Regions from separate parts of the Paenibacillus sp. FSL E2-8871 genome, predicted to be linked through region 2. Evidence: a T-box and tRNA genes for the amino acid it is inferred to sense, from the RefSeq annotation. Region 2 holds a T-box; the other holds one or more tRNA genes.

Region 1 (15,147 bases), 130 kb from region 2:
ATATTTCTATAATGTGTATGATGTACTGCAATCAGCGGACAAGATTCTCCGTTACCCTGAAGATCAAGAGCTTGATGATCCTGTGGCAAAAATAACTACACCTCCTAAGCGTCGTAGTATCGTCAGTGAACCTGGCGTATCCTTTGGATTTCTACTTCTTTTAGGGGGAGCGCTTCTCATTCTGTTTCGCCAAAAGCCAGCATGGCTGCAATTTTTTATTGAGCATTACTCCGAAGTGGCCGTGTCTGCAGTTTTATTATGTGGTGGTATATATGTAGGAGCGAGAGAAATTGTCAGAGGAATCGTTTCGCGCAAGAAAAATGAGTCTCATAACCGGCGTGTAGGAAGATATACGGCATCGGTCTTGCTTATTGCTATGGCCATCCCGTTGTTTCTGGATTGGAGAGACGGGTCGGATTATATGCTTTTACTCTTGAAGTGGTGGCCGGTCATCCCAGTGTTGTGGGGGATTGAGTTCCTGTTCATGTATTTCTTCTCTGGTCGTTCAGGCTCTGTACAAAAGGGAACAAGAATCAGATTGGATTTACGCGGCCTTTTATCTACTATATTGCTTGCTGCGAGTGTGTTTATCGTTGCCGAACAAGAACATTACTTATATCTGTGGAAAAATGTGAGTCTCAACCTTACAGCAGCTGCAGTCGACTATGGCGAGGCGAAGGGAAGTAAATTTCAGAAGGCTCCACTTATTGTTCCAGTGAAGTTAAATACAGCCAAAATATCCGTTGATGGTATTAATGGAGATATTTTATTGCACCGGGCTCCCGTAGATAATATTCAAATTACTACTACAGTTTGGGTAGATCAATTGGAAGGTCCGATGGCTGAGGCCATTTCGGAACAGTCCTTTGTGGATGTTGTTGAAGGACCAACTATAAAAATCACTTCAAACAGCAAGGCGTACGGAGAATCAGGTAAGCGTCAGCCGCGAATGGATTTGGACATTTCTTTGCCGGAAGACCGCCGTTTTAACCTAGATGTTCGCACTATGAATGGTGGGATCACCCTGCAGAACATAGAAGCGATCGAAGATATTTCGCTGGAAACGGGAAATGGAGAACTTATTCTTCATCGTATCTTTGGTAATGTGAAAGGGAAAACACTGAATGGAGCTGTGCGTGCGAGATCCGTCCAGGGCAGCGTTGATTTATCAACGAGCGGTGGCAATATGAATGCTTGGAATGTCACAGGAGCCTTGAAATTATCAACGGCAGTTGGCAATATCGGTGCAACCGGGAATGAAGCCGAGATCGATATTTCTAGCAAAAATGGTAATTTAGAGATTGATGGAGCCAGATCGAAGCTGCATGCAGAATCCTTGAATGGCATCATTGATGTTCGTTCACATGAAGTCGGAGGAGACTGGGACATTTATAGTGCAGTTGGCGATATTCAATTGTATTTGCCGCAGTTAGGGAACTATAAGTTGAATGGCTCAAGTGGATATGGCGATATTATTTCAGATTTACCTACCTTAACCATTGATAAGAAGAAGATATCTGGTGAAGTGGGCACAGGTGAGTTCAAGATTCAGGTTGAGGGAAACAGCAACTTAAATGTGAGAGGTTATTGAAAAAAGTAATTTTTCTTATATAATAATGAATATAATGTATCGACTTCGTTGACAAGATTGAAAACCCAGTCTTACAATTATAAGAAATATTTCTTTTATTTTTAAATTTAAAAGGCGGTGACAGTCATGGGGAGTGGCGTACAACATGCATTGGAACAATTAAAAACAACAGGTGTCCGTATAACGCCCCAGCGTCATGCGATTCTTACGTATTTGATGGAAGCAATGAATCATCCTACAGCTGACGATATATATCGGGCATTAGAGCCTAAATTTCCGAGCATGAGCGTGGCAACCGTATATAATAATCTCAAGATGTTTATGGAAGCTGGCATGGTTCGTGAGTTGACCTATGGGGATAGCTCCAGCCGTTTTGATGCCAATGTGTCTGATCATTATCATGTTATATGTCAGAAATGCGGTAAGATTGAGGATTTCAGTTATCCTTCGCTTAGGGATGTAGAGCTGCATGCTGAGCAAGCTACAGGCTTTAAGATTACAGGATTGCGTATGGAGCTGCATGGATTTTGCAAAAGTTGTAGAGAGAAGCAGCATTAAGACTAGAATAGAACGGTATCAAGGCGATCTACCAAGTTATCACTAAACGTGCGAAATCCGAAAGCGGAGGACTCACGTTTTTATTTTTTTACAAATATAAGAACGACAACGTCATTTCTTCATGAATATAACAATTTGTAGGATAAATGACTATTTTCTACTGGTTATACGAAACCAAGTGGATGTTATAATCGTAATGTTAGACTCTATTAAAAATCATATTATTATCTGGAGGATATATTTTGGACAGAAGACTGGGACAGAGGCGCGTCAAAAAGCGCGGAGGTTTTTTTAGGCGGTTATTTGGACTTTTAATCATTGTAGCAGCAGCATATTGGGTAGTGTTTTATGTATTGCCAAATCGTCAGCACATAGATGTAGATTGGAAAGCTCAAGCGCACCCCATCTTTGTAAAAGGAGAGCATACAGGTTATTCTGCCTCGGGGACTGGAGATAGCATGCTATTACCATTACCATTGTTGCAAGAGTATGTGGATCCTTCCATTCGTTATGAAGAGAAGACGAAATCGGTCATCCTATCAACGGATAGTGAGCTCCTTTACATGCAGGAGGATAAAACCGATGCTAGTCTGAACAATCGTCCGCTGCAGCTGCGGTTAGCGCCTGAAGTAAAGGAAAAAGTGACCTACCTTCCTGCGGATGTATTAGAAGATCTATATGGGTTTGAAATACAGGAGGATACGAATACCGGAGCAATACTGCTAATGACGGCAGGAGAGTCTGTCTCGCTAGGAAAAGTTAAAGGTGAAAAAGGCGACAAGGCAGTAGCTCTACGAAATGAGGCATCCATCCACGCACCTATAGTTGCGGATATGTCTCCTGGGGCAGTCGTGAATATTTGGAATGAAGAAAATAAGGACTGGCTGTTTGTGCAATTAAGCAGCGGGTATGCAGGTTATGCCAAGGCAAGTGATATTGTTCGGGATGGTCAAAAGACAGTGGAACCGAAAAAATCCACGCCAACACGCGCTGAACGTAACTGGAAAGGGAAGTCAGTGAATTTGTATTGGGAGGCTGTTTACCAACGCAAACCTAACCCAGAAACCTTCGGTGAGCTACCAGGCGTTAACGTGGCTAGCCCAACATGGTTTAGTATTATAGATGGTGATGGCAATGTGCGCAGTCAGGCCGACAGTGCGTATGTGCAGTGGGCGCATGGGCGCGGGTTAGAGGTATGGGGGTTGCTTAGCAATAGCTTCGATCCAGACATGACTACTGAGGCATTGTCCAGCTATGAGAAACGGATGAATGCAATCGTACAGATCTTAGAATATTCGGATCTATACAATTTGGATGGAATTAATATCGATTTTGAGAATGTGTATACGAAAGACGGAGAGAATGTCACTCAATTTATGAGAGAGCTAAAACCGATGGCTCAGGCTAAGAATCTAATCGTCTCCATAGACGTGACACCTAAATCCAATAGCGAGATGTGGTCAGCATTCCTTGATCGTAAGGCTCTTGGGACATTAGTCGATTATCTAATCGTGATGGCTTATGATGAACATTGGGCAGCTAGCCCTATCGCGGGCTCTGTTGCCTCCTTACCTTGGGTAGAGAATTCAATAAGCCGGATCATAGAGGAAGACAATGTGCCGCCTGAGAAGGTGATTTTGGGGATCCCATTGTACACCCGCATCTGGACTGAGGCTCAAGTAGATGGCAAGACAAAGGTAAGCTCCAAATCCGTTAGTATGAATGCCGTTGAAAAAATTATCAAAGAGAAGAAGCTAACTCCTACATTTGATAAGGCTGCTGGGCAGAATTACGTAGAGTACAAGGAAGATGGCGCTCTTAAGAAAATATGGATAGAAGATAAGGTGAGCTTAAAATCAAGAGTTGAGCTTGCTAAGTCCATGGGGCTTGGAGGCATCGGATCATGGAATCGCAGTTTTAGCAATCCATCAGCATGGGAAGCATTACAAGAGATTCATAAGTAATCATAATTTCATTTATAACAAACAAAGAGGCTCCCATATCGGGGGCCTCTTTGTTGTATTAGCAAATATTTGAGTGCACTTTAACTAGTTAGTAATGAGCCTCTGTAAGGGGTGTTTAGTGGTTTAGTTGCTGATGCTCAAGCTGATCTGCAGTAATAGTGGCCTCAGCCCGATCCATAGTAAGAATGGTGTGGCAGAACATACAGCGGTCTGTTTTACCGAGCATCTTGGTCAGCTTGTGACACTCAGGGCACTCTATCTGAACTGCACTCGTTGAGAGCATGCCAGCCCAGAAATAGATCGCAAGACTTGCCATCATGGAAATTAAACCGATTACAAGTCCGATTCCAGCGAATACTTTCCCAGTTGATCCCCAGAATACGATGCCTGCTGTACCCAAAACCATAAGTCCCATTCCGAGCATTGTGAGCAGTAATCCCCATGTGCGAAAAGCGTTGATCTTAGCCGTTTTAAACTTCATGAGTGTTTGCTCCTAACTAAATATAGTTGGGTTGTCCAGAAGGAACTGTCTTTCATATGTAGAATAATAATTATAACTGAATTATAACTGACTGGACGCAAATTCGCCAAATTTAATGGAGGGAAGCATGGAATTATCCAATGTAACTTTGTTGAGTGGAGAAACGTTTGAAGAAAATGTTTTAGGAGCTGTCGCTTTGCGGCAGAAAGGGAGTACTCCTTTTCAAAGCGCGCTACTTCACGATTTTGATATGGTTGTGTTAGTTTTACATGAGGAACAGGATTTAGAACATATTGTTCGCCACACCATTGCCGGTGACACACGGACCCAGTCAGTCCATATTGGCCTTTCCGCTTTGGAGCGGGCTGTCATGGCGGGAGATAATAACGAGCTCCTTACTAGTTTGATGATTGGGGAAGTGATCTGGGATCCCAAAGGAATACTAGGGGATATGCGCCGGGAGATTTTACAATTTGAAGGGCCTCTTAAGGAACGAGTTGAGTTCATGGAGTTTGCGCGATTCTTGCATTTGTATGTGAAATCTAAACGATATATAGAAGCTGGCTACATTATGGATGCGTATAACTGTGTATTGATGGCTCTATATCATTGGGCAAGAATAGAAGTGAGTGAGTCTGGTTCATTTCCAGAGCCGGCTGTTTGGGAGCAGGTTAAAAGTATGAACACTTCTGTCCATAAACTATATGAGGAACTAACCATCAGCACGGAGACCTTAGAGCAAAGAGTAGAGCTTGTTCTTCTAGCATGTGAATTTGGGATCATGTCCAAAATGACGGATTGTTGTGCATTGCTTTTCAATATTCTGAATAGCCGTAAGGAAGCGTGGAGTATAAAAGAATTACTACAGCATTCTGGCCTGTGTCAATTAGAGGCTGAGTTGCCCCTAGTTTTACGAAAGCTTGTTTCTCGTTCGCTAATCCGTGAGATTACTTTATGGGCTGACGGTCATGGGGGAGAGGGTCATGCAATCCGATATACCTTATAGAGAAGAAATTAGATGCAGGATATGCCGGTAATCTATAGATAAAATAAGTAGGGATAGGGAGAGGCTGAGCACTCTCTTTTTTGTTTGCTCGCTATTATGATGCGCTCATATTTATTCTAATAAATTTATGGTTGACTCTTTCCTAGTTCATGTGTTAAATTATAACTCGTCCCTCTGACACAGAGATGTGCTTACGAAAACATTCGAAAGACAACCGAAAAAAGAAATTAAAAAAAGGTTGACTAAAACGAGGGCGCTGTGATATATTATAAAGGTCGCTGCTGAACAACACAACGACGAAATAAACAGCTTGATCTTTGAAAACTGAACAACGAGTGAGTAGGAAATCACGAAAGTGAAATCCAAAATTAGAGAATTAATTTTCTCGTCAGATGTTTCAAAATGAGCATATCGCTCTTTTCAATACTAATTGGAGAGTTTGATCCTGGCTCAGGACGAACGCTGGCGGCGTGCCTAATACATGCAAGTCGAGCGGAGTTATTTTGAAAGCTTGCTTTCAAAATAACTTAGCGGCGGACGGGTGAGTAACACGTAGGCAACCTGCCCCTTAGACTGGGATAACTACCGGAAACGGTAGCTAATACCGGATAATTTCTTTTTTCTCCTGAAGAAAGAATGAAAGACGGAGCAATCTGTCACTGAGGGATGGGCCTGCGGCGCATTAGCTAGTTGGTGGGGTAACGGCCCACCAAGGCGACGATGCGTAGCCGACCTGAGAGGGTGAACGGCCACACTGGGACTGAGACACGGCCCAGACTCCTACGGGAGGCAGCAGTAGGGAATCTTCCGCAATGGACGAAAGTCTGACGGAGCAACGCCGCGTGAGTGATGAAGGTTTTCGGATCGTAAAGCTCTGTTGCCAGGGAAGAACGTCCGGTAGAGTAACTGCTATCGGAGTGACGGTACCTGAGAAGAAAGCCCCGGCTAACTACGTGCCAGCAGCCGCGGTAATACGTAGGGGGCAAGCGTTGTCCGGAATTATTGGGCGTAAAGCGCGCGCAGGCGGTCATTTAAGTCTGGTGTTTAAACCTTGGGCTCAACCTGAGGTCGCACTGGAAACTGGGTGACTTGAGTACAGAAGAGGAAAGTGGAATTCCACGTGTAGCGGTGAAATGCGTAGATATGTGGAGGAACACCAGTGGCGAAGGCGACTTTCTGGGCTGTAACTGACGCTGAGGCGCGAAAGCGTGGGGAGCAAACAGGATTAGATACCCTGGTAGTCCACGCCGTAAACGATGAGTGCTAGGTGTTAGGGGTTTCGATACCCTTGGTGCCGAAGTTAACACAGTAAGCACTCCGCCTGGGGAGTACGGTCGCAAGACTGAAACTCAAAGGAATTGACGGGGACCCGCACAAGCAGTGGAGTATGTGGTTTAATTCGAAGCAACGCGAAGAACCTTACCAGGTCTTGACATCCCTCTGAATCCACTAGAGATAGTGGCGGCCTTCGGGACAGAGGAGACAGGTGGTGCATGGTTGTCGTCAGCTCGTGTCGTGAGATGTTGGGTTAAGTCCCGCAACGAGCGCAACCCTTAACTTTAGTTGCCAGCAGGTAAGGCTGGGCACTCTAGAGTGACTGCCGGTGACAAACCGGAGGAAGGTGGGGATGACGTCAAATCATCATGCCCCTTATGACCTGGGCTACACACGTACTACAATGGCCGGTACAACGGGAAGCGAAACCGCGAGGTGAAGCCAATCCCATCAAAGCCGGTCTCAGTTCGGATTGCAGGCTGCAACTCGCCTGCATGAAGTCGGAATTGCTAGTAATCGCGGATCAGCATGCCGCGGTGAATACGTTCCCGGGTCTTGTACACACCGCCCGTCACACCACGAGAGTTTACAACACCCGAAGTCGGTGGGGTAACCCGCAAGGGAGCCAGCCGCCGAAGGTGGGGTAGATGATTGGGGTGAAGTCGTAACAAGGTAGCCGTATCGGAAGGTGCGGCTGGATCACCTCCTTTCTATGGAGAATCGTCTTCTGCAATGAAGACATTCAAATCGGAAGTTAAACTTCCAAATCTCAGGTTTAGGCCTGTTACTCACTCGTTGCTCAGTTTTGAGAGTTTAAGCTCTCAGTAAGACTTGATCCTTGAAAACTGGATACCGAAACGAATTTGCGTTTTAGAACATCTTTTAGCAACTTGTGCAAACAAGTAAATGTTATTAGTGAGATGATTCCAAAGAGAATGTCATTGTATGATATTTTCCTGCGGAAAAATCAAGGTTAAGCTAATAAGAGCACACGGAGGATGCCTAGGCGCCAGGAGCCGACGAAGGACGTGGCGAACAACGAAACTGCCTCGGGGAGCTGTAAGCAAGCTTTGATCCGGGGGTGTCCGAATGGGGAAACCCAGCTGTGGTAATTCGCAGTTACTCATCTCTGAACACATAGGAGATGTAGAGGCAGACCAGGGGAACTGAAACATCTAAGTACCCTGAGGAAGAGAAAACAATAGTGATTCCGTCAGTAGCGGCGAGCGAACGCGGAACAGCCTAAACCTAAGAGCTTGCTCTTAGGGGTTGTGGGACGTCTCACATGGAGTTACAAAGGAATATGGTAGGCGAAGAGGTCTGGAAAGGCCCGCGATAGAGGTAAAAGCCCTGTAACCTAAACTGTGTTCTCTCCGAGACGGATCCCGAGTAGTGCGGGGCACGTGAAACCCCGTATGAATCCAGCAGGACCATCTGCTAAGGCTAAATACTACCTGGCGACCGATAGTGAAACAGTACCGTGAGGGAAAGGTGAAAAGCACCCCGGAAGGGGAGTGAAATAGAACCTGAAACCGTGTGCTTACAAAAAGTCAGAGCCCTATTAATGGGTGATGGCGTGCCTTTTGTAGAATGAACCGGCGAGTTACGTTTAACATGCAAGGTTAAGTCGAGAAGACGGAGCCGCAGCGAAAGCGAGTCTGAATAGGGCGAATGAGTATGTGGACGTAGACCCGAAACCGTGTGATCTACCCCTGTCCAGGGTGAAGGTGCGGTAACACGCACTGGAGGCCCGAACCCACGCATGTTGAAAAATGCGGGGATGAGGTGGGGGTAGCGGAGAAATTCCAATCGAACTCGGAGATAGCTGGTTCTCCCCGAAATAGCTTTAGGGCTAGCCTCGGTATAAGAGTAGTGGAGGTAGAGCACTGATTGGGTGCGGGGTCCGCAAGGATTACCAAGCTCAGTCAAACTCCGAATGCCATATACTTATTGCCGGGAGTCAGACAGTGAGTGCTAAGATCCATTGTCAAAAGGGAAACAGCCCAGACCATCAGCTAAGGTCCCCAAGTGTGTGTTAAGTGGGAAAGGATGTGGAGTTGCACAGACAACCAGGATGTTGGCTTAGAAGCAGCCACCATTGAAAGAGTGCGTAATAGCTCACTGGTCGAGTGACTCTGCGCCGAAAATGTAACGGGGCTAAACACACCACCGAAGCTATGGCTAGATACTATGTATCTGGGGTAGGGGAGCGTTGTATGTGGGTTGAAGGTGTACCGTAAGGAGCGCTGGACAGCATACAAGTGAGAATGCCGGTATGAGTAACGAAAAGATCAGTGAGAATCTGATCCGCCGAAAGCCCAAGGTTTCCTGAGGAAGGCTCGTCCGCTCAGGGTAAGTCGGGACCTAAGGCGAGGCCGAAAGGCGTAGTCGAAGGACAACAGTTTGAAATTACTGTACCACCGTAATCCGCTATGAGCGATGGGGTGACGCAGGAGGGTAGTGACGCGGACTGATGGATATGTCCGTCTAAGCAGTGAGGCTGATGTGTAGGCAAATCCGCACATCGTTAAGGCTGGGCTGTGATGGGGAGCGAAAATTACAGTAGCGAAGGTCATGATCTCACACTGCCAAGAAAAGCCTCTAGCCAGGAGAAGGTGCCCGTACCGCAAACCGACACAGGTAGGCGAGAAGAGAATTCTAAGGCGCGCGGAAGAACTCTCGTTAAGGAACTCGGCAAAATGACCCCGTAACTTCGGGAGAAGGGGTGCCCCGGTAGTGTGAATAGCACGAGGGGGCCGCAGTGAAAAGGCCCAAGCGACTGTTTAGCAAAAACACAGGTCTGTGCGAAGCCGCAAGGCGAAGTATACGGGCTGACGCCTGCCCGGTGCTGGAAGGTTAAGGGGAGTGGTTAGGGGTAACCCGAAGCTATGAACCGAAGCCCCAGTAAACGGCGGCCGTAACTATAACGGTCCTAAGGTAGCGAAATTCCTTGTCAGGTAAATTCTGACCCGCACGAATGGCGTAACGACTTGGGCGCTGTCTCAACGAGAGATCCGGTGAAATTTTAATACCTGTGAAGATGCAGGTTACCCGCGACAAGACGGAAAGACCCCATGGAGCTTTACTGCAGCTTGATATTGAATTTGGGTACGATCTGTACAGGATAGGTGGGAGCCGTAGAAATCGGAGCGCAAGCTTCGGTGGAGGCGCCGTTGGGATACCACCCTGATCGTATCTAGGTTCTAACCTAGTACCCTAATCGGGTACGGGGACCGTGTCAGGCGGGCAGTTTGACTGGGGCGGTCGCCTCCTAAAGAGTAACGGAGGCGTTCCAAGGTTCCCTCAGAATGGTTGGAAATCATTCGAAGAGTGCAAAGGCATAAGGGAGCTTGACTGCGAGACCTACAAGTCGAGCAGGGACGAAAGTCGGACTTAGTGATCCGGTGGTACCGCATGGAAGGGCCATCGCTCAACGGATAAAAGCTACCCTGGGGATAACAGGCTTATCTCCCCCAAGAGTCCACATCGACGGGGAGGTTTGGCACCTCGATGTCGGCTCATCGCATCCTGGGGCTGAAGTAGGTCCCAAGGGTTGGGCTGTTCGCCCATTAAAGCGGTACGCGAGCTGGGTTCAGAACGTCGTGAGACAGTTCGGTCCCTATCTGTCGTGGGCGCAGGAAATTTGAGAGGAGCTGTCCTTAGTACGAGAGGACCGGGATGGACGTACCGCTGGTGCACCAGTTGTTTCGCCAGAAGCATGGCTGGGTAGCTACGTACGGACGGGATAAGCGCTGAAAGCATCTAAGCGTGAAGCCCCCCTCAAGATGAGATTTCCCAATTAGTAAGACCCCTTGAAGACGACGAGGTAGATAGGTTGGAGGTGGAAGTGCAGTAATGCATGGAGCTGACCAATACTAATCGGTCGAGGGCTTATCCTATACTTAAGACGCAAATTCAATTCGGATTCAGTTTTCAGGCATCAAGCCTGGTATGAATATTCCCTGATAGCTCAGTTGGTAGAGCACTCGACTGTTAATCGAGTTGTCACAGGTTCGAGTCCTGTTCGGGGAGCCATATGGAGAGGTGTCCGAGTTTGGCCGAAGGAGCACGATTGGAAATCGTGTAGGCGCCACAAGCGTCTCGAGGGTTCGAATCCCTCTCTCTCCGCCACAAATTTTACTTAGTATGGCCCGTTGGTCAAGGGGTTAAGACACCTCCCTTTCACGGAGGTAACATGGGTTCGAATCCCATACGGGTCACCAAATTTTCACTTGATTTTACATAGTGGACTTTGGTACAATAACAATTGTTGTTTACGGAGGCTTAGCTCAGCTGGGAGAGCATCTGCCTTACAAGCAGAGGGTCGGGGGTTCGATCCCCTCAGCCTCCACCATATTCATTTAAGAACGACGCGGGGTGGAGCAGCCCGGTAGCTCGTCGGGCTCATAACCCGAAGGCCGCAGGTTCAAATCCTGCCCCCGCAACCAATTTTCATCAAGTAATTATATATTTTGGAACCGTGGTGTAGTTGGCCTAACATGCCTGCCTGTCACGCAGGAGATCGCGAGTTCGAATCTCGTCGGTTCCGCCATTTTCTTGGCTCGATAGCTCAGTCGGTAGAGCAGAGGACTGAAAATCCTCGTGTCGGCGGTTCGAATCCGTCTCGAGCCACCATATAGTATACAACTTAATATGCCGGTGTAGCTCAATTGGTAGAGCAACTGACTTGTAATCAGTAGGTTGGGGGTTCAAGTCCTCTCGCCGGCACCATCTTTGGGGGATTAGCGAAGTGGCCAAACGCATCAGACTGTAAATCTGCTCACGTACGTGTTCGGTGGTTCGAATCCATCATCCCCCACCATTTTTTTTAGGGGCATAGTTTAAAGGTAGAACAACGGTCTCCAAAACCGTTGGTGTGGGTTCAATTCCTGCTGCCCCTGCCAATCTTTATCTAAAGTCTTTCTCTAAAGTTTAATATGGCGGTCGTGGCGAAGGGGTTAACGCACCGGTTTGTGGATCCGGCATTCGTGGGTTCAAGTCCCATCGGTCGCCCCATTTACTTTAAGAAGAACAGCAACAATATTAGTTTAATATGGCGATTGTGGCGAAGTGGTTAACGCACCGGATTGTGGTTCCGGCATTCGTGGGTTCGAGACCCATCAGTCGCCCCTTTTATTTTAAAATGTTATTGGGGATTAGCCAAGCGGTAAGGCAACGGACTTTGACTCCGTCACGCATAGGTTCAAATCCTATATCCCCAGCCATTTTATGCGGACGTGGCTCAGCGGTAGAGCATCGCCTTGCCAAGGCGAGGGTCGCGGGTTCGATTCCCGTCGTCCGCTCCAAAGTTTTCATATGGCGCCATAGCCAAGTGGTAAGGCAAAGCTCTGCAAAAGCTTTATCCCCAGTTCAAATCTGGGTGGCGCCTCCATTAAGTTCATATGTGCCGGCGTGGCGGAATGGCAGACGCGCTCGACTCAAAATCGAGAGGGAAACCGTGGAGGTTCGAGTCCTCTCGCCGGTATATCAAAAAGGTTTGTAAAGTCGCTTGTATAAGCAACTTTACAAACCTTTTTTCTTTGTCTTTGAGCTTTTATTCTTAAGCCGTTGAATTAGAGGCGTCTCTAATCAACGGCCTTTTTGTGTGGAGTGTTATTTTATTGACTGCTTAGTCGGAATGCTCGTGGGGTGAGACCAATTTCACGTTTAAACATATTGCAGAATTGGGCGTCATTCACAAACCCAGCAGCAGCTGATACTTCAGAGATATGCATTTGGGTATGTTGCAAGAGAGACTTTGCATAATCCAGACGTTTCAATAGTAGATAGCGCAGAGGTGAAGAACCGAATCGTTCTTTAAATAAATGGCGGAAACGATCATAGCTGTATCCAGACATCTCAGAAAGTGTTGCGACCGATAGCTTATGGCGGTAATGCTCATTCATATAGTTTAGAACATATTGGACTCTGTCTTCCGTTGGTGATTGAAACCCAGAGGCGCTAAGAAGCCGTATCAGATGAACAGTGATTTCGCTCATTTGAAGGTTCAATAGTTCAGAGAATCCATCTTGTTTGCGCGTAAACTCTGCTTTCATTCGAAGCAAGATCTGTAGAACAGTATGGTCTTTATCATCTTCATATACGCCTTGCAAATTCTCCATATTTGGGTGATTTGAATGGAAGCCTACAAATAGTATAGTAGCATCCTCGCGATGATTCTCGTCATGTTTATGATTGGGTGGTATCAGCGCGAATGAAGAAGAACGAAAATGATAACTTCGCGAACCTACATTGGTAGTTCCTAAGCCGTTTAAATAATAGACTAGTTCATAACATTCATGCTGGTGTGGTGGAATATAGGTATTAACCTCATGCGCTGCATTTACAATATATAGAACACGATCCATGATGAGCCTCCAATAATTATGTTTTAGCCGAATCGTACAAAATTATGACCGAAATCATATAATTATTTTCATTAATATTTGATATGATCGTATCAAGAAATCCGAAGATTAGCAACCTGACTGGCCATCTCGTTCGGAAATTAGTCGGATTAATCGTAAAAATGATAATTTTCTCTCTATTTTCGAGTGTATTCGTTAAAATCGTTAAAATTTTGACAATGTTACATGAAATATGAGAGTTTCCATCTAAATCGTGAAATATACAACGAACTAAGAAGGAGAACCTCTCAAATTACTAACCAACTATAAATAGGGGTGGAATAGAAAAATGAAAAAGAAAGTTCTTTCTTTGTTGTTACTAGTAGTAATGGTAATGGTCACAGCCTGTGGAAATAATACGTCGAGTAATGGATCTTCCGAGAATGCAGGATCTAACGCAGCTGAAGGTGGAGAAACAGGTTCAGGGGATAAACTCAAAGTTGTACTTCTGATTCCAGGAACGCTTGGAGATAAATCTTTCTTTGACTCTGCGAATAGCGGTTTGCAAAAGGTTAAGGATGAGCTGGGTGCAGAAACAAAAGTTGTAGAAATGGGTATCGATAAAACGAAATGGGAGCCTACGTTTAACGATATCGCCGCTGAGGACTGGGATGTTATTATTTCTGGCGGATCGGAAATTACAGAGATGTTTAATGCAACGGCTGAATTATATCCTGACAAAAAGTTCATTAACTATGATACCGATATAGATGAAGCACCAGAGAATATGTACAACATGTCTTATGCAACAAATGAAGTATCTTTTCTAGCAGGTGCTGTAGCGGCGCTAGCTACACAATCGGATATGGAAAATGCTAATCCTGAGAATGTGATCGGTTTTGTAGGCGGCATGGACATTCCAGGAATTAACGCTTTCTTGGTAGGCTACATTCAGGGCGCTCAATATGTTGATCCTGATGTGAAGGTCGCTGTATCATATGCTGGCGATTTCGTTAACCCGGCTAAAGGCAAGGAGCTTTCGCTGATTCAATATAACTCCGGTGTGGACGTTATTTTTAACGTGGCTGGGGGTACAGGTCTTGGGATCTTTGATGCAGCTAAGGAGAAGAAGAAATATGCTATCGGTGTAGACTCCGATCAGGCGATGTTGCTTAACGATACAGATAGCGAAAAAGCAAACTTGATCGTTACTTCTTCTATTAAAAAGATTGATAGTGCTATTCTGGGTGCCGTGAAGAGATTACAAGACGGTACACTTGAGATGGGTAAACGTGATGTGTTGAGCTTTGTAGATGATGGTGTAGGCATTGCAGAGAATGAAATCTATAAAAATATCTTTCCTGCCGATCTTCAGGCTAAAGTTGAAGAAGTGAAGCAAAAGCTGATCAATAAAGAAATTACAGTAGATAACGCGATGGGAATGGAAACCTCTGAAGTAGAAGCCATTCGTAACGTAGTTAAGCCTTAAGTATAGCTATAAAGTGATAAACCTACAGTTGGAGATTCTTCTTTTAGAAGAATTCCAGCTGTATATTTTTGCAGACCTCCAAGTCGAAAGGCGTTGAGACCTATGAACAAAGCTCTGCTGGAAATGCGGGGAATTACCAAGGTGTATCCCAATGGTGTCGTTGCAAATAAAGACGTGCATTTTTCTTTACGTGAGGGAGAAATTCATGCGATTGCGGGCGAGAACGGCGCTGGTAAATCAACTTTAATGAAGATCATGTTCGGCATGGAAGAGCCTAGTGAAGGTGAAATCTTTATCAAGGGTGAAAAGGTGAAGCTGCAATCTGCTCAGGATGCCATTGATAGAGGGATTGGTATGGTTCACCAGCATTTTATGCTGGTCCCTTCTTTTACAGTAGCAGAGAACATGGTGCTGGGCATGGAACCTCGTAAGGGCG
Region 2 (15,147 bases):
GCACCTTCCGGTGGAGATTTTGCAGACATGGCTGCAGAGTCGGAAGAAGCTTGAAATGTTATATGATTGTCCACACCTAATGATCCTCCTTCTAAACGAACATGTAACGTTCTAACCGAAGTTTTTTAACTTCGCTGTTAACTTTATCATAACAAACCCGTGAAGACTTTGACAGTCATGGAACAGTAAGTTCATGAATTCGACAATTACGTGACAATATTTATTTTGTATTTATTTCAATCCCCTTAATAACCAGAGCTGTATTTGGGTAATTATTAAATAGAGAACTTCCGAACAACAAAGGAGAACTGACCAATGGATACTGCTACACATTTAGTTATGGGCCTAGGCTTAGCTGGGCTTTCCTTCGTTGATCCCATCGTTGCTTCTGATCCGAAACTGGCCGGGGCTGTTATGCTGGCAACAGTGCTCGCCTCTCAGGCTCCTGATGCCGATACTGCGCTACGACTGAAGGACAATGCAATGTATATTCGAAATCACCGAGGAATCACACATTCCCTACCCTTTCTAATTCTGTGGCCCGCGCTGATTTCCTTCGTGTTAGGGCCCTTATTTGGTTTTACTGATTTACAAGCTCTAAGCCATATTGCGCTCTGGAGCTTCATTGGTGTAGGTGTTCACGTATTTTCTGATCTATTTAATACCTATGGCACTCAGGCTGCACGTCCATTCACGGAGAAATGGATTGCATGGAACATCATCCACATTTTTGATCCATTTATATTTGGTAGCCATATCGCAGCCATCCTTCTCTGGATCACCGGGATCATTCCACCGCAACCTTTATTTATTACGCTGTATGCCTGTACTATTCTTTATTATATTTGGAGAACCGTCGTTCACGCACGTCTCACGCGTAATATTAAGCTTAAGGATTTACATCATAGTGTCGGCGAACGTTATATTGTAATCCCTACAATTTCACTAAAGCGCTGGAACGTAGTAAAAGTGAAAAAAGATGGTAGTTATGATGTTGGGCAGTTAGTCAATAATCGACTGGAATGGTTCAAACATGCTGTATGCTCGAATCATCCCGCTGTGGAGATATCCAAGTCGCACCCTGATATTCAGTCCTTTCTATACTTCACCTCTTATGCAGTAGCCGAAGTCGAGGAACTTCCTTCAGGATATATGGTTCGCTGGGGGGACGTACGTTATTTACATCGCAAACAATACCCATTTGTGGCTGTATTAGTGATGGACAATCAATATCGACCTTTAAATACTTATGTAGGTTGGCTTAGCAGCGAGAAGCTCGACAAACGATTTTCCATTGACCCTGGTTCTTTACGATGAAACTGTAGACTTACGCAGAGATCTATTCTATAATCACAAAAAATCCCGGAGTATTATTATCATACTCCGGGATTCATTTTAGCAGACATAGAAAGGAAGGCTCTCTTAATGGGTAAAGGACTTTCACTTTGGTTCGCTTGTTCTTCTATTCTTATTCTTACTGCCGCTTCAATCGCGATCAGTTATAGCTTTTGGTTGGCACTTCTGCTCGGATTTCTCTGTGTTATGAATATTGGCTGGGGATTTATCCTCAAGGCCAAGATCAGACGAAAACAGGAAAGCCTAAGCGCTGATTAGATTAACGAGCTGGCAGAAATCCCATCCGTTCTTTAACTCCATTCAACGTCTCAGTTGCAACAATACGTGCACGACCAGCACCTTCAGCGAGAATATCTGTGATCGCACCCGAGCTACGAATTTCATTATATTTTTGTTGTAAAGGCTCAAGCGTAGATACAACCACTTCAGCAAGATCCTTCTTAAAGCCGCCATACATTTGCCCTTCATAACGATCGGCAATTTGCTGGAGTGTCATTCCAGAACATTCGGAATAAATACTCATCAAATTACTGATCTCTGGCTTATTAGCTGGATCAAAAATTACTTCACGTCCTGAATCAGTCGTTGCACGGCTGATTTTTTTACGGATTACGTCCGGTGAATCTAACAGAGCAATGTAGCTGCCTGCGTTAGGATTGCTCTTGCTCATTTTTTTGGTGCCATCATCCAGAGACATAATACGTGCACCCACCTCTGGAATGTACGGCTCCGGAATGGTAAAGAATTCGCCAAAACGATTATTGAAGCGACCAGCTAAATCACGAGTCAGCTCCAAATGTTGTTTTTGATCTTCTCCAACTGGCACAAGATCCGCATTATAAACAAGAATATCTGCTGCCATCAAGGAAGGATAGACGAATAAACCAGCGCCAACAGAATCTTTACCTGATGATTTATCTTTAAACTGGGTCATACGCTCCAGCTCGCCCATTGCTGTAAGTGTCGTCATGATCCAACCCAGTTCAGCGTGTTGTGGCACATGCGACTGCATATAGACATTAGAACGTGCAGGATCAATTCCTGCTGCAATAAAGAGGGCCGCTACGGATTCTGACTGTTCACGCAGTGCCGCAGGATCTTGTGCTACAGTGATTGCATGCATATCGACAACCATAAAGAAACATTGATGATCATCTTGCAGCTTCACAAAATTTTTCAGTGCTCCAATGTAGTTCCCCAATGTAAGTGAACCGCTTGGCTGAATGCCTGACATTACTTTTTTCATAATATAGACCTCCGTTTGATGTCATTTCTAAGTTTCCGAGAACGCAAAAAAAGCCTCATCCGCAAGGGACGTGAGACCGTGGTGCCACCCTTATTCGCTGCTTAATCTTGTTTAGACAAGAAAAAAACAGCCTTAGTCTTCCGTTAACGGGGAAGATCCGGCCGGTCTACTAGGGCATCTAGCTCCCGTTCAAGCTCGGCGCTCAGGGGTCCATTCATCAGGTTTGTCCTACCGGTTCGCATCAACCACCGGCTTTCTGAAGGTGCAATGCCTGCCTACTTGTCCCCGTCATCACATTATCATCATGAATTAATGCCTTCATCATAGAACCATAAAGAGAAGTTGTCAAATCACTTAACCACTACCGTATAAATCTGTTATGATAAGGTTATCCATGTTCTATTCGATTACAGTTACGATAAAGGAGCATATCTCATGAAACAGGTGACCAAAGGGCAGTGGGGCGGTTATGATACTTATATTTTGCACAGCCGTGAACTGGAAGTCACGCTTTTGCCGCGACTAGGAAATAACGTGATTTCATTGTTTGATGTCAAGAATCAACGGGAAATTCTACGGCGGCCTGATGAAAGCGATCAAGCTTTCTTTATGCAAAAACCTTACCATTTTGGCATGCCGCTATTAATTCCACCCGGAAGAATTCGTAAGGGCCAATTTCAATTCGAGGGTACAAGTTATCAATTTGACCAGAATACCGCTAATGACAATCATATTCATGGTCTACACCGAACTCAGGCCTGGTGTGTCAGCGATATTGAAGAAGATGAGGATGGTTGCGCGGTCACTACTGAATTCCGAACGGAAGATGATCCACACTGGATGGAGCAATTCCCTATCCCACTTAAATTCGAAATGACGTTTAGGCTTCAGGAAGCCCGATTTACCCAAACTTTAAAGGTTACAAATCTTGGAGATCATCGAATTCCTTTTGGGATCGGTTATCACACCTGGTTTATGATTGATGGAGAACCTGAGCGCTGGAATCTTAAGCTCCCAGTAAATAGTATTTATGAACTGAACGATGAATTGCTCCCTAGCGGCAATCTGATTCCACTTGGTGATCTGGAAGCCTTGAACACCGGAATGAACATGCAGGGAACTAATTTTGATACTGCTCTACGTATTGGAGAAAAACAGCCTGTAGAAGCCTTATTATTACGCGATGATGGTTATGGCCTTCGTTATACTGCTGACGAGAATCTATTCCGTCACTGGGTGCTATATACCAAAGGACCGGCGGATCAATTTCTGTGCATTGAGCCCTATACATGGCTCGCGAATGCACCGAATGTATCCGAGGATGCTTCCTTCACAGGTCTTTTAACGGTAGAACCCGGTCAGAGTCAGAATCTATCCACCGTGCTGGAAATGATCTATCCTGAGATTTAAAGCAGATATACATTATATCGGTCTTGCCTTGCGATTACGTAAGGGAAGACCGATTTTTTTGTGTAATCCCTAGCAATAAAGGATTTCTATCCTCACTTTTATTTCACTAATAATTACCATCCTTAAAACCTTTCGAAGTGATGCATGAATTAACCTCTTAGCGCTCATACTATCTTCACAACGGGCGAAGGAGGTGACACACATGGGTCAAGCAGGTCAAGGTCGTAGCAGCCGTTCCAATAACCTGGTCGTTCCTCAAGCAACTGCGGCATTGCAACAGTTGAAATATGAAGCAGCACAGGAGCTTGGAGTAACGATCCCAGCTGACGGTTATTACGGGAACTACACTTCTCGCGAAACTGGTTCTCTGGGCGGTTACATCACTAAACGTCTAGTACAACTGGCAGAACAACAACTGTCTGGTCGTCAGTAACAACGTTATCTTAAGTGTTTTATCCGGCTAGGGCGATATCAAGCATAAAGCCTAAAGCCGAGTAGCTTTCGAGCCCTCTCACACTTCTTTCTGAAGCTGTGGGAGGGTTTTGATTTTCACAATTATTGAAATTTTATGTAAACAACGCTTAACCAAAAAACTGTTCGGAACTTTCAGCAAAGGCATTACGAGGTGATCGAATCATTAGATTCGCCATATTATAATTGGACTCCAATGTAGCATCTACAATCACCATTCCCTGTCTAATGGCGAATTCATAAGAAATCTCACCATGCGTCCAACGCCGCTTGTATTTCAGGCTTTCCAGTGCCATTAGTCGAAAAGAAGACTGTTGTCCATCTGTCATCCCTTCTTTTGCATCAGTGAATCCCCCGCTTCGCCCAGAAAGAGGATTATGTCGTATCCCGAATTTTCCGATCATGTTATTTCGTATTTGCACAAAAACCGTACCAGAAGTTAATCCCGATAATTCTTCCTGCAGCTCCTTAAACACCATATCCATCTGTCTCGCTAATGATAATTGTTCCGTCTTAAGCATTACTTCTCCTCCTAAAAGTTTTGTGAGCATAGCTTCATTCGAATTCACATCGTACAAAACTTGCTTCGAAAGCATTCACTTCGTTTTGTGAGCATAGCTTGATTTGAGTGCACTTCGCAGAACTGACTTCGTAAGCGCTTGCTTATTTTTGTGAGTTCAGCCAAGTGGTACTCTAGCGTGCCTTATATAAGGCTTAAGACTCATTATAGGTTACTAACAAATGGCAAACAACATTATTCGGCAAAATTGGGTTATTATCCCTATAGATGCGCGAAATCCATAGATTAATCGCATATTTCTTTTTATAAATCGTGATTTTTCGACATTTTATCATTAAAAAAAGCCCCTGTATCAGGGACTTTTGCGTGTTCATGCTGAAAAATTGTTGTTTTTTCTACCGCTAAATTTGTCTTAGTTTAGACTTTTTCAAACTAATTGCTCCGTCATCTCCAAGAACTCATTAATGTCAGCTACAATCAGATCTGTAGCGCCTTGCCAGAAGTCCGGCTTCGTAAGATCCACACCCAGATGCTTAAGTACCAAATCCTCTAAAGTCATCACACCAGTATCTTGCAACAAGCTATCGTATTTGTCTGCAAAGGACGCTCCTTCTTGCAGAGCCAGTCGATACAAGCCTGTGCTGAACATGTAGCCAACGGTGTAAGGGAAGTTATAGAACGGCACATCTGTGATATAAAAATGCAGTTTAGAAGCCCAGAAATGAGGATGGTATTCCGAAAGCACCCCACAGAAGGCTTCCTTCTGTGCTTCCACCATCAATTCAGACAGCTCCTCAGCATTTACAAGGCCTTCCTTACGTTTCTCATAAAAACGAGTCTCGAATAAGAACCGAGCGTGAATGTTCATAAAGAAAGCTACGCTGTTTTGAATTTTCGTTTCAAGCAACGCCAGTTTCTCTTCAGCGTTGCCAGCGGCTTTAACCTGAGCGTCAGATACAATGACCTCTGCGAAGGTTGAAGCAGTCTCTGCAACGTTCATAGCGTAGTTCTGATTAAATACAGGTTGATCATCCAGCAAGTAAGAATGATAAGCATGTCCCAGCTCATGTGCCAAGGTTGAAACATTGGAAGTTGTACCGCTATAAGTCATGAAAATCCGCGATTCCTTACTCTCAGGGAAGGATGTACAGAAACCTCCAGGACGTTTTCCCGGACGATCCTCAACCTCAATCCAGTTATTATCAAAAGCACGCTCTGCAAACTCTGCCATCTTCGGACTAAATTTGCGGAACTGGGTAACGATATCTTTAGCGGCCTGATCATATGGGATTTTACCTGAAGATTTACCCACTGGCGCTTCGACATCTACCCAGGAAAGAGCATCCAGTCCAAGCAGCTTAGCTTTACGCTGAAGATAGGTCACGAGTGCAGGCTTGCTATTCGTAATCACGTCCCACATCGCATTCAAAGTATCTTGTGACATACGATTGATGCTTAGCGGATCTTTCAGAATATCTTCCCAACCTCTTCCTTTATAGAGCTTCAGACGGAAGCCTGCTAAGTGATTCAAGGTATCCGCACAGTTATCTGCTGCTTCGGTCCATGCTTCTTCCCATTTATGGAACATGGATTGACGTACTTTCGGATCTGGATCATCCAGCTTGTTAAAAGCTTGACCTGCGGAGAGCAGCTTTGTTCCTTCTTCATCCTCAAATGGGATCTTAATCGAGCTTACAATCGTATCATAGTGCCCGCTCCATCCATGATATCCGTCAACGGCTAGTTCTAGCGCTAAGCTTTCCAACTCTGGACTCATCTTCTCACGGGCCAAGTCACGGCTCTCGCTCAGCACGAACGTTAATGGAGCAATCTCCGGACGTGCCATCCACTCTGCCCATACCTTGTCTGTAGTCTGACGAAGCACATTACTGAATTGTGAGCTAATGCCTTCGAATCCGGCACGCATACTTGTCACTCGAGCCGCCAGTCTTACCGCACCTTTGTCCATTTGATTCTGAGCGCCCAGACAGTCTGCGAAGGAAGAGACCTCCACAAGTCTTCCTGAACAGCTCTGAAGCAGTTCTATAACCTCGTCCAGCGCCTTTGTAGATTCAACATCCGTTGGAGCTACAGCATTCTTCACCAGACCCTGTAAGGCTGCAATATCTTGTTCAAGATTCTTTAAAAAGCTTTCTAACTCAGTAGAGGACGATCCTCCAGGAAATATGGAATCAAGTTCCCAAGTCAGTGATAATGGTTGTTTCATGTCTTCTCACCATTCCTTTGCTCTCATTTGGTTTTCTTTGTAATTGACTTAACACCATGGTAAAGTGAATAACGATACCGGAACATTCATAGCCGATAAACTTTAGGAGGGCATCCATATGAAGCCACTACAAATTTCACCGGAAACAGCCATAACGTTATCCAAGCAACTAGGCGTTCCACTGGAACACTTGATGCATATGCCCCAACATATTTTGCTACAAAAAATAGCTGAGCTATCCAAAAAGCAGAATTCACCGCAAACTGAGGATGGAAATGAAGAGTCTCCTTCTGGGAAGGATTCACAATGATTCCTTTTAGTCATACCTGGCCTTATGACATTATTTTAGGCGATATGTATGTGCAGTATTGCCCTTTCTGCAACTCGGAGAATGTTCTTCTCCCTATGAAGCCAAAAGAATTGCAAATCGTTCGTGACGGCAAGAAAAAACTACTTGTCTTCCCATGTTGCAGCGCCAGTCCCACAGTTGTAGATAACGACGGAGATTACCTCCTATTCGATCGGGCAGTCCGATAAATAGAAGGTAATCTAAATCCCAATCTTACCATTTTTATAAAGCGCAGACGAGAGCATTACTCTCTTCTGCGCTTTTTGTTGTTCGTGAAGCTTTAAGAACCTGAAGGCAATCCATCGGCATCAATATCTACAGCTTCGCCGCGCATTTGCTCTCTTAGCACAACCCACTGCTCCCTGGCAGCTCGAATCATCGCAGCATCCATAATCTTCTGATCATTAATCAGGCGGGAGAACCACATTACAGCCACAGAGAACTCTCCGATGCGCCTGTTAAGTTCGCCGATAAGATACATGAGCCGGGCATCATTGCCAGCTATTCCGTCTTTTTCGTATACCTTCACATATTCAGCTAATGAATAGCGCAAAAAGCGTTGTTCCTGTTCCGTATTCCCTTGATACCGATACAACCAGGCAATGTGATGAAGCAGACTTGCAATAATTCGATCCTTATCGTTAATACTTTGAGCGCATAAAAGCGCCAGTTTATAGGTCTCAAGTGCAGTTTCCCAGCTTCGTTTATCCCCAAAGTCACGGCTCTTCCATCGTTTTCCTACCTGTTCATTAAATGCTTTTCGCTGCAGATCCGTCAGCTTGTCCGCTGAATTTTCTGTAGAGGCAAACCCACAACTCGGGCAGACACGTACAACATAATAATCCGGATTCTCGTTTTTGTAATATGCGCAAAAATCAGCATCGCGGCGGATAGCCTTTTTTAGGCTAGGGCGTACGCGAGAGGTTGAAAATTCATGTTCACAATTGCAACATTTGACCTTAATAGAATATAGGGGTATTAACTCTGGCAAGTACTCTCATTCCTTTCAGGATCAACCTGTCCCTTATTATTCCTGGGGCATGTTAACAAAATGATGTGCGGGACCTGCAAGACGGCTAAGCACGAACGAACGTAGCGGCTCTTCTACGCCGGTCTCCTCAAGCGCCTCTTTCATACACTGCAACCATTCTTCAGCACGTTCTGGAGTAATGGGAATATGCATGTGCCTTGCTCTCATCATGGGATGTCCATGCAGTTCTGAATACAATGGGCCACCGCCAAAAAACTGTGTCAGGAATTGATACTGCTTCTCCAGAACAGGAGAAATGTCTTCAGGAAATAACGGACCCAGCTGCGGATGAAGCTGCACTTTGGCATAGAACACTTCCACCAATCGATGTAGCGCCTCAGCTCCTCCTAGGTTCTCATATATACTCTCATTTGGATTCATTGAGGTTACCAGCTCTCTTCCATATTAATGAAACGTTTCTTACTTTATTATACCAAAAAAAAGCACGGCTCGGATATCCGTCGAAAGTGCCCCTAAACGGCAGAAAAAAGACGCTAAACTATAGTTTAGCGCCTGGAGGTTATTGTCAGTAGGTCCGAAATTCTTCATCACCTGAAGGGACGAGAGAGACCCGGATCACATATACAAAAGCACAAACGAGAACTCCGGCTACAACGCTCATCGCCATCACTCCATCCCATTTATTCTTGTAACAGAGGGTGCATTTCTTATTTACATAATATCATATTCCGAACGAAAAAGCACCGAATTATGTAACCGCTTCCTTTATTTTTTTTGTGCTGTTTGTCCTTCTTTTCGCATACATCTAACCATAGATCAGGAGGCGTTAATTATGACTTTTAAAAAGATTGGCGGCCCACTGCTGGGATTAACATTGGCAGGCTGTATGCTGCTGATGTTGCTTCATCCGGAGGCATCCCTTGGCGCAGCCTTACGAGGCCTTGCCATCTGGTGGGATGTGTTATTCCCCTCCCTATTTCCATTCTTCGTCATATCCGAAATCATGCTAGGCCTAGGGATCGTTCATCTCTTCGGTGCACTGCTCGATCCATTGATGCGCCCTCTTTTTGGTATACCAGGTAGCGGCGGGTTTGTCGCTGCGATGGGATATGTATCAGGATATCCTGTTGGCGCTAAATTAACCGCTAAGCTGCGGGAACAGAATCTGATTAGCAGAGTAGAGGGCGAACGATTAGTCGCTTTCACAACCTCCTCTGACCCAATCTTTCTGTTAGGTGCAGTATCCGTTGGTTTCTTTCGAGACGCATCGTTGGGGCTTATCCTAGCCCTCGCCCACTATGGGAGCGGTTTGATTGTTGGCTTGCTAATGTCGTTCCATGGACGCAAAGAACAGAGCTCCCCCTCCCAAGACCCATCCATAACTAGTTCTACTGCCCCCTCTGTTCCAGCCAAAAAAGGTTTTGGAAGAATCCATGCAGCACTTCTTGCCATGGAGGAGGCTCGGCGCAAAGATGGACGGAGCTTTGGGGAGCTATTAAAGGGAGCAATCCAGTCCTCGCTAAAGCTTATTATTGTCGTAGGCGGTTTGGTTGTATTCTTCAATGTGCTAATGGAACTGCTAGCCCGTGCCGGTATCCTATCCTCCCTTTTTAACATGACCGGACATCTTGTGTCCCTTGTAGGTGGTCCTCCAGAACTAGCTCAGGCTCTCATTAGCGGATTCTTTGAGGTGACAATCGGTGCCCGTTCAGCAGGTGAAGCCGCAGCTTCCATCCCGCTTCAGTTCAAGGTAGCGGCAGCTGCCTTCATTCTCTCTTGGGGCGGATTATCTGTACATGCCCAGGTGGCAAGTATTTTGAACGGTACCGGGCTGCGGTATCTGCCATTTTTGACTGCACGGCTAATTCACGCCATACTCGCATCAGGATTGGTCCTGCTGCTCTGGAACCCTGTGATGAACACAGGGCTGTCTACCACATGGGTATCATTACCAGCCTCTGCTGCCTTTACTCCTTCTGCCTCAGGGATCACGGCAAGCCTCGCCCTGCTGAGTCTATTATTAACTGCTGCAATTCTAGTCTCACTGCTTATCCCTGTATTCATGACAATGATTCGATGGGTACGGCGAAGTTGATTAACATATTGTGTTCCGGGTCAAGATTGATTATGATCGGTGTATGACTGAATTATACAAAAGGAGCCTGTACATCTTGAGATATTATGTTCTGGACCGCGGTGATGAACTATCAATCAAACTTGCCGAGCAGTTTCACAAGCTGGCGGCGGAGCGGGACCTGCAACTGGATGCCGAGTCTCCCGAAATCGTCATCTCTATTGGCGGAGACGGCACAATGCTGCACGCTTTTCATACCTTTATCGATCAAATCCCCAATCTAGCCTTCGTAGGTGTGCACACAGGACACTTAGGCTTCTATGCGGACTGGCAAGCGGAAGAGCTACCCATCTTAATCGACTACATGTGCGGAACCGAGGATTCTGAGCCTCAGAAACCTCGTATCGTGAAATATCCGTTGCTTGAGCTGGAAATTCACAAGAAATCCGGTTCTTCGTCCCACATTGCCCTAAATGAATTCACCCTTAAAGGGGTAGATGGAACTATAATGATTCAAGTTGACATCAATGATGTTACCTTCGAAATGTTCCGGGGTGATGGGCTTTGTATTTCTACTCCTTCTGGTAGCACGGCCTATAACAAAAGCCTTGGGGGAGCCATGGTTCACCCATCTATAGAAGCGCTACAGATTGCCGAAATCGCCTCAATTAACAACCGCGTATTTCGAACAATGGGGTCGCCATTACTACTGCCGAAGCATCACCATTGCGATATTCTTTCATGTAAGGATCAGCGTTTACTACTCACGATAGATCATAACAATATCCCAGTAGATGATCTGATTTCAGTACGCTGCCAAGTATCGGACAAGAAGGTCAGTTTCGCCAGGTACCGTCCTTTTCCGTTCTGGAACCGTGTACGTGAAGCTTTTTTAGTTTAAGATTAACCTTCGATCCAACGATTTTCAGTGGCTGGAGATATCCATTTCTCCGGCTTTTTTGTGTGACAAAACTAACACCAACTGATAGACTGAGAGAGAAGCCAAATGGTATAATGAGGCTATTTTACAAAGAGTTACATAAAAGGAGAGAGTACTGTTGAAAAGATTTTTATCCCTCTTAAGCATAAGTCTACTGGCCCTCATACTTGCGGTCCCGGCTTTTGCAGCATCGAAACCAATTGATGTTTATATTAACGGAAGTAAGGTTTCCTTCACCGCTGGATCCCCATACTTAGCGAACAATTCTGTACTTGTACCTTTCCGGGTTGTCTTTGAGAAGCTTGGACTTCAAGTTCTCTGGGATGCCAAAACTGGAACGGTAACAGGAAAAAGTTCAAATCTTGCGATTACCCTCAAAATTGGCAGTAACCGCGCTACTGTTAACGGAACCGTTAAAAAACTAACCACTGCACCAGTTTCCTCAGCCGGCACTACATACATCCCTTTGCGTTTTATCGCAGAGGCAACCGGGGGCACAGCTGTCTGGAATTCTACCAGTAGAAGTGTACAAATTACTACTCCTGTCTCCAAAGGTAAGGACGAAGCAGCCATTACAGCATTAATCCGTTTGTCTAATCAATATTTCAATGAAGAAAAAGCGACTAGCTTCTACTCCCTTATGGATTCGGAGTACTCTTACACGGACTCAGTGGCCGAACTCAATGAATCTTTTAAAGCTTTTGACATAAAGAATACTATTGATAGCTTGGAAATCCTCGACATTACAGCTGACGAAGCCACTGTGTATACGCTTGAAAGTTCACGCAGAATAGGTGGGGCTTATACTCCAGATACAGAGAATGAATACGTATATACCCTGGTCCGCAAGAACGGAAGCTGGAAGATTTCATCCGTGGAATCCCAAAGCTCGACCGTTCTCCTTACTCGTGAACAAGGTATAAAACCAGCAGCCAACATCCCTCAAAACGATGCGGATGCCATCAAAGGTACTATTAGCAAGTATTATCAAGCAATGAACGAACAGAATCCTACAACAGTTCTTTCCACGATGACTTCATATGGAGAAGAATATGATTCCTCTCTCAAGGCAGATTTGGATGATTTCTTTGCTTCGTATGATATTACCTATACTCCAGGCATTTCAAATATTTATTATTACAGTGCCAAGGAAGCTGCTATATATGTAGAAAGCAAAGACAAGGAAGCTAGTGAAGAGGAGACTTATGAGCAGGGCCTTATCTATATTCTATCCAAGTCGGATACTGGTGTATGGACAATCGATGACACATATAGCATCTACAATAAACTTGTGAAATCCTAATAAAAAGGGTGTTTGATTCCATGAAATCAAAAAAAATAATAAGTGCACTGTTAACCAGCTGTCTAGCTTTATCTATTACATTTGCTCCACTGGCTTCCGCTGCAGATGCCGCTAAAGCTTCCACAGACAACAGTGATCTTATTAATGAAGTAATGAAGCTATTGGAGAACTATAATCTTTCAGATGTAGATAAAGATATTTTGATTCGCGGAGCAATTGACGGCATGGTGAACACACTGGATGATCCATACAGCCAATACTTCAATTCCGAGGAAGCGGCGCAATTTGAACATGCGGTTGATCTCGAATACGTTGGCATCGGTGTTAAACTTCAATATACGCCAACAGAGCTCTACATCGAAGAAATCTCTCCAGGTTCTCCTGCTGAAAAGGCAGGCTTGAAACGCGGCGATACGATTCTCAAAATCAACGGAATACCTGTTGACGAAACGGATGATTCGGAACTAAGTGGAGCCGCGGGCACTAAGGTCACCCTGCTGATCCTCAGAAATGGTGTCACAAAATCTTATGTTGTCACCCGAAATGAATTGAACTCGACTTCCGTTTTTGGAACCCTCATTGGTCCGAAGATTGCCTATATTTCGCTAAGTGGTTTCACACAGAATTCTGATGAAGAATTCGCCGCTATGCTGAAGAAGATGCGTACAGCGGGAATGAAATCCATGGTGCTTGATTTACGCGATAACTTGGGTGGCTACATGGATTCGGCATACAACATTGCCTCTAGTTTTATGGATAAAGGCATCATGATGTATACCTCTGATCAAAGTGGCGCGTTAACTCCTGTAACGATTACTAGTGGCAGCAAAATCGGTGTGCCCGTCGTAATTCTAACCAACGAATACACTGCAAGTGCGTCAGAAGCTCTTACGGGCGCCCTGCGCGATAACAAGCTGGCTACTGTTGTAGGCACTCGTTCTTACGGCAAAGCGCGTATCCAAAGCCTACTTCCAGTGTCTAATGGCGACATGCTGAAATTGACCACGCAGAAATATCTAACACCAAAAAAAGAAGACTTTAATCATATTGGTCTCGCACCGGATATTGAGGTAAAAGGGAAAACTGCACAGTTGATTACCGCCCTGCAGATTGCTGGAATGAAGACTTTAGAAGTCACCGGAGATCATCATATCTTAAATATCAACGGGGTTCCTTTTGCTGGTAATGTTGGTCTTGTTAAGCAGGGCGATAAAACTTATGCTTCATCGCTGGTGCTGGCTGCGCTTGTCGAGGGCGAGATCACCTGGGATGCCAAGAACAAGAAGGTCATCGTAAAGAGCGGAACAGGCACATCTACCGGCTTTACGCTTTCCTCCAAAGAGGCGCTATCTCAGAATGGTGAGACCTACATTGAATTAAATGCCTTTAAGAAGAAGTTTCCGGCACTCGTATGGAGTTACAATGCTACACAAAAGCAATTGAAATTATCTATAAAATAATCCATAAGAAAAGGCAGCAATTCTCCAGAGATGGGGTTTGCTGCCTTTATTATTTGTACATATCTATTCAAAAGAAAAAAGCTGTCTCATTCGTAGAAGGACTCTACTTATGGTCAGCTTTCATCGTTAAGATTGTGGATTTTCTATGTTTTGTGTGTTTTGTGTGTTTTGATTATTTTGAGGCTTTTGTGTGTTTTGGGGTTTTTGGGATTGACCTTGTGGTGGTCTGCTTTGAAATTCCTTTTTGGATTTCTTCCCTTGCGAATCTTTACCCCGGTGATTTCGACTTTGATGTTCTCTCAAAGGTCTATCCTTAGCAGAAGTCATCTCTTTAAATGCAGCAGATGAATTCGAACCTTGCTTAGATGATGTTTCTTTAGAGGAGAGCTCCTTATCTATAGCCGCTCCATCATTATCCTCAGCTTCTAGCTCCGAATCTTCTTCCTCACTCGGCTCTGGTATTTCTTTGATCAGAATATCCTTGAACAAACCCTCTTGTGGTACCTCTTTTAACTTATGCAACACAAAATATGCGCAGCCAAAATTGCAATATTCATTAATATAATCGACCATGCCAGAAATCGCTGTATCCCGATTCACCTTTGGGTGGTTGTCCCGATAAAAACCTTTCAAACGCAGCTGACTGTAACCCCAGTCACCAATAATGTAGTCGTATCTTTCCAGCACTTCGCTATATCTTCCGCGAAACGCCTCCGGATTCCAACCATCCTTATGATCTAACATTAGTTCGTAGCCTTTTCCGCCTATAACGATCAAACCTTTTGTCGCCTGCCTTTCTG

What was found. The T-box of region 2 lies ahead of trpS (tryptophan--tRNA ligase). A T-box ahead of a tRNA ligase gene usually reads a tRNA of that ligase, here a tRNA-Trp.
Region 1: it encodes a tRNA-Trp, which carries the amino acid that the T-box ahead of trpS (tryptophan--tRNA ligase) is inferred to sense. The anticodon was not compared.

The regions. Positions count from the first base shown of each region.
Region 1 is NZ_JBBOBV010000001.1:3,719,088-3,734,234, reverse strand. Features, by position in the region: gene NYE25_RS16955 (DUF4097 family beta strand repeat-containing protein) at 1-1,591, shown strand, start outside; gene NYE25_RS16950 (Fur family transcriptional regulator) at 1,718-2,149, shown strand; gene NYE25_RS16945 (glycosyl hydrolase family 18 protein) at 2,392-4,113, shown strand; gene NYE25_RS16940 (DUF2614 family zinc ribbon-containing protein) at 4,229-4,594, opposite strand; gene NYE25_RS16935 (nucleotidyltransferase-like protein) at 4,722-5,600, shown strand; rRNA gene NYE25_RS16930 (16S ribosomal RNA) at 6,028-7,585, shown strand; rRNA gene NYE25_RS16925 (23S ribosomal RNA) at 7,847-10,774, shown strand; tRNA gene NYE25_RS16920 (tRNA-Asn) at 10,835-10,910, shown strand; tRNA gene NYE25_RS16915 (tRNA-Ser) at 10,914-11,006, shown strand; tRNA gene NYE25_RS16910 (tRNA-Glu) at 11,024-11,098, shown strand; tRNA gene NYE25_RS16905 (tRNA-Val) at 11,154-11,229, shown strand; tRNA gene NYE25_RS16900 (tRNA-Met) at 11,247-11,323, shown strand; tRNA gene NYE25_RS16895 (tRNA-Asp) at 11,350-11,427, shown strand; tRNA gene NYE25_RS16890 (tRNA-Phe) at 11,435-11,510, shown strand; tRNA gene NYE25_RS16885 (tRNA-Thr) at 11,531-11,606, shown strand; tRNA gene NYE25_RS16880 (tRNA-Tyr) at 11,612-11,697, shown strand; tRNA gene NYE25_RS16875 (tRNA-Trp) at 11,706-11,779, shown strand; tRNA gene NYE25_RS16870 (tRNA-His) at 11,816-11,891, shown strand; tRNA gene NYE25_RS16865 (tRNA-His) at 11,932-12,004, shown strand; tRNA gene NYE25_RS16860 (tRNA-Gln) at 12,026-12,100, shown strand; tRNA gene NYE25_RS16855 (tRNA-Gly) at 12,107-12,181, shown strand; tRNA gene NYE25_RS16850 (tRNA-Cys) at 12,194-12,267, shown strand; tRNA gene NYE25_RS16845 (tRNA-Leu) at 12,282-12,360, shown strand; gene NYE25_RS16840 (AraC family transcriptional regulator) at 12,494-13,243, opposite strand; gene NYE25_RS16835 (BMP family ABC transporter substrate-binding protein) at 13,572-14,711, shown strand; gene NYE25_RS16830 (ABC transporter ATP-binding protein) at 14,814-15,147, shown strand, end outside.
Region 2 is NZ_JBBOBV010000001.1:3,585,715-3,600,861, forward strand. Features, by position in the region: gene cyoE (heme o synthase) at 1-74, opposite strand, end outside; gene NYE25_RS16325 (metal-dependent hydrolase) at 316-1,317, shown strand; gene NYE25_RS16330 (hypothetical protein) at 1,426-1,614, shown strand; gene trpS (tryptophan--tRNA ligase) at 1,616-2,602, opposite strand; T-box leader at 2,664-2,903, opposite strand; gene NYE25_RS16340 (aldose 1-epimerase) at 3,038-4,012, shown strand; gene NYE25_RS16345 (alpha/beta-type small acid-soluble spore protein) at 4,215-4,445, shown strand; gene NYE25_RS16350 (O-methyltransferase) at 4,594-5,004, opposite strand; gene NYE25_RS16355 (M3 family oligoendopeptidase) at 5,431-7,230, opposite strand; gene NYE25_RS16360 (YycC family protein) at 7,349-7,540, shown strand; gene NYE25_RS16365 (hypothetical protein) at 7,537-7,767, shown strand; gene NYE25_RS16370 (DUF2225 domain-containing protein) at 7,860-8,570, opposite strand; gene NYE25_RS16375 (globin domain-containing protein) at 8,607-8,990, opposite strand; gene ylbJ (sporulation integral membrane protein YlbJ) at 9,403-10,665, shown strand; gene NYE25_RS16385 (NAD kinase) at 10,742-11,545, shown strand; gene NYE25_RS16390 (copper amine oxidase N-terminal domain-containing protein) at 11,703-12,887, shown strand; gene NYE25_RS16395 (S41 family peptidase) at 12,908-14,347, shown strand; gene NYE25_RS16400 (YutD family protein) at 14,474-15,124, opposite strand.